2 linked regions of the Pseudobacteroides sp. genome follow. The protein of the gene in region 2 interacts with the protein of the main gene of each other region in a pairwise test. Links are inferred from orthologs where the notes say so. Each region holds a gene or a part of one and is shown on either strand. Other genes may lie near its edges.

Evidence for each region.
Region 1: the proteins of pknB (region 2) and VIO64_RS01910 interact in binary tests that used the Bacillus subtilis proteins (3 or more experiments, as listed by UniProt). The link is inferred for Pseudobacteroides sp. from one-to-one orthologs.

The regions. Positions count from the first base shown.
Region 1 is NZ_DATCTU010000007.1:124,063-127,244, forward strand. What follows is about bases 62-2,904. They hold VIO64_RS01910 (protein kinase family protein), read left to right. Parts: upstream 62-1,038; coding sequence 1,039-1,770; downstream 1,771-2,904. Other genes in these bases: VIO64_RS01895 (cation diffusion facilitator family transporter), read left to right, coding at 62-343; flgB (flagellar basal body rod protein FlgB), read left to right, coding at 386-754; VIO64_RS01905 (hypothetical protein), read left to right, coding at 779-1,048; VIO64_RS01915 (hypothetical protein), read left to right, coding at 1,784-2,059; VIO64_RS01920 (DedA family protein), read left to right, coding at 2,084-2,758. Also shown: more of VIO64_RS01895, read left to right, coding at 1-61; more of VIO64_RS01925, read left to right, coding at 2,905-3,182.
Region 2 is NZ_DATCTU010000011.1:47,031-50,248, forward strand. Bases 101-2,979 are described here. They hold pknB (Stk1 family PASTA domain-containing Ser/Thr kinase), read right to left. Parts: upstream 2,606-2,979; coding sequence 596-2,605; downstream 101-595. Other genes in these bases: rsgA (ribosome small subunit-dependent GTPase A), read right to left, coding at 101-590; VIO64_RS03270 (Stp1/IreP family PP2C-type Ser/Thr phosphatase), read right to left, coding at 2,658-2,979. Also shown: more of rsgA, read right to left, coding at 1-100; more of VIO64_RS03270, read right to left, coding at 2,980-3,218. UniProt on the Bacillus subtilis protein: Protein kinase that is responsible for triggering spore germination in response to muropeptides, signaling bacteria to exit dormancy.

The sequences.
Region 1 (3,182 bases), on a different replicon or contig from region 2:
TAGGATTCAGCAGGCGATGCAGGGGATTGATAATGTAAATCTCTATTTCGAATGTGCTGAAGAAGTAGTACTGACAAAGGATATTACTGAATCAAGAAGCGAAATTGTTGCCAGCATCTGTGAAACTGTTAGTAAAATAAATGAAGATGTCGATTGTCATGAAATAAAGCTTTATAGCAAGGGAGACAAGATTTCTACCTTTTTGCACTGCGGTGTAATGGGAGATTTTACAGTTGATAAGCTGGAAGTGATATCAAGGACAATAAAAAATGAATTGAGGAAAAATGTGAACCGTTTGGAAAATGTACACATACATTTTGAACCACTTGAGGAGAATAGGTGAAAATAGCATGTTGAAATTTCATGATTGAAAGGAGTAGTCTCTATGCTGGATAAACTTTTTGACGGCAAAAAAATTATTCATAAGGCTCTGGATGCATCATGGAAAAGAAATGAAGCAATTGCTCAAAACATTGCAAATGTTGACACACCGGGATACAAAAGGAAATCCGTATCTTTTGAGGATGAATTGAGAAAGGCGATGGATAGCAAGGACTTCAAAAAAAGTGATGTTGACCAGATTGAAATAAAGGTTGTAGAGGAAAATAAAAATCTAAGCATGAGGCTGGACGGCAATAATGTGGACATCGAAGCCGAAATGGCCGAGCTTGCAAAAAATACAATAAAGTATAATGCACTTGTTCAAATGGCAGGCTTTGATAAGCTAAAGATGGTTATAAAGGAAGGCAAATAACAAATAATCGAGGAGGATTTTATTATGAGTTTTTTTTCAAGATCAAGAAGCAAGGGGCACTACCCCAACAATAATCACGGTGGTGAGTATTATAAAAGACCGCATGGTTCAGGAGGGATACTTGGCAAGATATTTGATGCGTTGACCGGCTCAAAGAGGCATTCAAGGTCATATTCGAACCGTCATGACGGGCATTATTCAGACCACCATGGCCATAATCAGGGAGGATACCATCCTAATCAGAACAATGGCCATTATCCTGACCGTCATCGCCGCAAAAGCTCATGGTCCTAAATCTGTTTAATAAGGACAGGATTTACAGGCAGGGAGAAAAGATTAAAGGGTATGAAATAATAGAAATCCTTGGCGAGGGCAGATTTGGCATTTGTTATCAGGTTTCATGCTGCCAAAAACAGTTTATTTTAAAACAGTTGAAGCCTGGCATGCTAAAAAAATCAAAGGGGAAGGTTCGGTTTGAAGAGGAAATACTGCAAGAATTACATCATGAATCCATTCCTCAGTTCATTGATAAAATCGAGGATGCCCATTTCTATGGGTATGTGCTGGAATTCAAAGAGGGAAGAACCTTTGAGGATATCATCTATCTTGACAAGAAAGCTTTTGAAAAAGATGAGATATACCGGATTGCAGGACAACTGATTGAATTGTTGAAATATCTTCACTCAAAAGGCGTGGTTCACAGGGATATTCGTGTGCCTAATACCCTTTATAACGGTGAAAATGTAAACCTTGTGGATTTTGGACTTGCCCGCTGGATTAATGATAGAAAATACAAAGCAGACATGGATTTCGCCTTTTTAGGTGATTTCCTGCTGCATTTGTATTACTCATCTTTTGATTATGAAAATGGTAAGAAAAGACCCTGGTTTGATGAGCTGGAGCTTTCTGATACTGAACGGCTCTTCCTGAAAAGGCTGATGGGTGTTGAAAAACGCTATTGCAGGATTGAGGAAGTGGAAACGGATTTTTATAAAATTATTGGATGCAAACCATAGAGGTGGTGAATATATGGATATTGAAGATATTCTTTACTATCTGAAACGGAATCGTTTTAGCAAAAAGGCATTAAAGGTGCTCCTTACAGGTTGCCTGTTTATTGTAGCCGTTTTTATAGTTTTGATAATTATCGCAGCAATCCTGGCATTCAAGTACCACACACAGATTTATGACGGATTCATGAGAATTATCAATTTTATATTTGGAGATTCTCCGGATAATGTGATAAGGGGATTTTTCAAACAAATTGCGGATAATTTTTTAAAGAATTTATTTAATGGTGAATAGTAGTCAACAAATGAGGAGGACAAGATGGAATTAATAACACAATTGATTGATTTTGTAATACACATAGACAAGCATTTGGCAGAGCTAATGCAGGATTATGGAGCATGGACATATTTGATACTGTTTCTCATAATTTTCTGTGAGACAGGACTGGTTGTAACACCATTCCTTCCTGGGGATTCGCTTTTGTTTGTAATTGGAGCACTAGGCGCTTCAGGGGTAATGGATTTCAAGCTTGCTTTAATACTTCTTATTATTGCAGCTATAGGCGGAAATACTTTGAATTATTTCATTGGTAAGACAATTGGAAATCGGATTCTTGAAAGTACGAGGTATAAATTTATCAGACGGATTGTGAAGAAGGAATATATTGATAAGGCTCATGCTTTTTATGAGAAGCATGGTGGGAAAGCAATACTCTTATCAAGGTTTCTGCCTATATTAAGAACATTTGCTCCATTTGTGGCTGGAATAGGAAAAATGAATTTTGTAAAGTTTACAATTTATAACGCCGTTGGAGCAATTGCATGGGTATTGATATTCATGTTTGGGGGCTACTTCTTTGGCAATATCCCTGTAGTAAAAAACAATTTTACCTACGTCATATTTGGGATTATTTTTGTATCGCTTCTTCCTGCAATTGTTACTGCTATTAATGCAAAAAGAGAAAAGACAACTGCTACACTACAGGAAGAATAAGGTCGGTTGCATAAAACAAGAATTGTGGGGTGAATGCAGAATGAAGTCTGCGGAACAGTTTTGGAATGTAATTTCTACTTATAATCAGCAGACCATGTGGTTGCAGATACCTATGGTTATAATGCTAATGAGCCTTGTCCTTATGGCTTTGTTTATAGGGAAAGAATGGATGCAAGTCGCATTGAAAGTCAGCCTTTTTGTAGTCTTTTCGTGGGTTGGTATCATATTCTTTTGGGTTTATGACCAAAGTGCTGTTGGACGGTTTTTTGCAGGTCCCTTATATATTCTTGTCGGTGTATTATTTCTTGTAGATTCAATAAAGAAAAATATGGTGTTTGAATTGCATAAGATGAAAATTCCAAGGCTTTTTACGTTATTGTTTATTTTATTGTATGCATTATATCCAGTGTTAAGTTTTGTATTA
Region 2 (3,218 bases):
CCTCTTTCAATTTTGTCGCTGACCTCACCGGTCTCCATGAGTACAGATCCCGCTAATCGGTTTAGAATTGTTGACTTGCCGACTCCCGATTGGCCTGCAAAAACCGTTATTTTATCCTTTAGAATATCCATTAGCTCATCAAACCCTTCATGAGTCTTGGCACTTAAAAAGAACATCTTGTAGCCAGTATTTTCATATGCTTTTTTTACTTTTTCAACATCCTCTTCAGTACTTTTATCGATTTTATTAATCAAAATAACAGGTTTTATATCCTTGATACTTGCAGTAATAAGCATTTTATCCAATAATAAGAAATCTGGCTGCGGTGATTTGATTGCTACAACAACTACAAGCTGAGTAACATTTGCTACAGCTGGCCTGACAAGCTCCGAGGTCCGTGGCAAAATTTCCTCAATGAGCCCTGTATTCTTATCTGTATCAACTATTGAAAAAGAAACCTTGTCTCCAGGCAAGGGTATAATATCGTCTTTTCTGAAAATCCCTCTCGCCTTGCATTCAACTATGCCATAGGAGGGGGATTTTATATAATAAAATCCCCCTATCCCCTTCATTACAACACCTAAAGGCAACTTACCTACCTCCCGGAATAATCAACGTTCATATCTGAATTAGGCTTATTATCAACATATACTTTAATATTTGTACTTCCATTTTCAGGCACAGGCACTGTAACACTTAATGGAAAATCCTGTTTGTTTGCTGTACCATCCATTATTACAGTACTTTTTCCAGTATCACTAGGTGTCATTTCAATAAGAACCCTTACAGTATCACCAAATGTATCCGCATTGGCCAGAGGAATCTTCACAGGGATATCCTTAGTCTTTGCAGGCGTAGGAGTTTGTGTCCCATTTGGTGTAGCATTTTGGTTAGGAACCTCAGTGATTTTTACAGTATCAAGGGTTATATTAACAGCCGACATCTCAGTTACAGTAGTATTAGGGGCAGGATCCTGATTTACGATCCTGTCTATATGGTTTGCACTGTCCTCAGGCAATACTCTTCCAAGGGTAAGCTTATTCTGAGCAAGAGACCTTTGTGCCTCTACCCTTGTAAGTCCTATGAGGTTTGGTACGACTGTTTGGATTATCTCAGGCCCCTTGCTAAGGTATATTGTCACAGTTGAGCCTGGAGAAATTTCTTCATTAACACCGGGCTCAGTTCTAATAACCAATCCATTTGTTATTACATCGCTGTATTCGTCTTCCACTCTGGCTGTCAGGCTAATGTCTTCCAACATTTTCTGGGCTTCCCTTGAAGATTTCTTGCTTAGATCAGGTATCCTCACCATTTCCGGACCATTGCTGACAGAAAAGGTTACCGGATTATACGGGTCAGGCTTGATTTTGGTTCCTTCCTTTGGCTTTTGTGAGGTAATGGTATCCTTTTCGGCATCCTTGTCATTCTTCCTTTCAACGACAACGGTTATGCCTTCGCTTTCAAGTGCCTGTTTGATATCGTCAATATTTTTTCCGACATAGTTTTCCAGTACAAAATCTGATTTTGGTGCAGGCATTATTCCCGGAACAATAAACTTAAATGCTGTAAAAACAAGCAACCCAATTATTAGCATTGATGCCGCTAAAGCTAGTATCCATGTAATCCTGTCCTTCTTTTTATTTTTCATATCATCAATCGCTTCCTCTTGATTTTGTTTTACAGGAGCTTCTTTCACAGGGTTTTCAATGGGCTTATCTGACTGTACAATTTGAATCCTTCTTGTCGGTGAGCTATCTATATCTATTTTTGTCGAAGGCTCGCTGGAGGGATCTTTTAGGACCATTCTCAAATCGTCAAGCATCTCGGTGGCCGTGCTGTACCTGTTGCTCTGCTCCTTTTGTATAGCTTTCATTATTATGCTGTTTACACCTTTTGGAAGATCACTTTTTATGTTGATGGGCTCCTCCGGCATTTCCTGCAAATGCTTCAGTGCAACCGCAACCGGAGTTTCACCCTCAAAAGGAACCTTTCCGGTAACCATTTCATAAAGTGCTATTCCGAGAGAATATAAATCCGATTTTTCATCGGTAAACCCACCTCTGGCCTGCTCCGGTGAAAAATAATGCACAGACCCTATGGTACTTCCAACCATTGTTATAGTTGATGACGATACCGCTCTGGCAATACCAAAGTCTGTTACTTTAACAATTCCATCCTTTGTAATAAGTATGTTATGGGGTTTGATATCCCTATGTACTATACGCTTTTTATGTGCATGTTCAATCGCAGAGCATATCTGCACCTCTATATTGACAGCTTCCTTCCAATCCAACGCACCCTTTTCTTCAATGTAGTCTTTAAGAGTAACTCCCTCAATATACTCCATGACTATATAATGTATATTGCCATCCTGTCCCACATCATATATTGAAACTATATTTGGGTATGACAGGCTTGCCGCAGATTGTGCTTCGATTCTGAATCTTTTTACGAACTCCTGGTCATTTGTAAACTCCTGTCTTAATATCTTAACCGCAACAAATCTATTAAGCAAACTGCATTTTGCTTTATATACAAGGGCCATTCCGCCCCCACCTATTTTCTCAATCAATTCATACCTGTTTCCAAGAATTTGACCTTCCACAATCAATCCTCCTTATTCCTCACTCTATAACACTTTTATCTTGATTCTTTCCTTATTCTTTGAAAATTATAACAGTTATGTTATCCTCTCCACCCATTTCGTTGGAATCCCCTATTAACTTCTCGCAGGCAAGATCTAAATCATCATAATTATTTACTACTTCCAATATTCTCTCTTCATTTAACATATTGGTTAAACCGTCCGTGCACATCAAAACTACATCATTTTCTTGTATATCATATGTATAAGTATCAACTTCTAACACTTCTCCGCAACCTAAAGCTCTTGTAATGAGGTTTTTATTGGGATGCTTTTCCGCTTCCTCTTTAGTAAGTGTACCATTTCTGACTAATTCTTCAATATATGAGTGATCTATAGTAAGCTTTTCCATTTTATTATCTCGAATCAAGTATACTCTGCTGTCTCCAACATGTCCTATATACAGCCTTCTGTTTACAACTACTGCCGCTATAAGGGTGGTGCCCATACCGGAATCCGTTTCATTTTCAAGAGATTTTTTAAAGACATCTACATTAGCCTTTTCTATAACAGATTTGATGGCTTTTTCGACATCCTCTCCCTCTTTAAAGATATCAGGATTTTCAGATATATT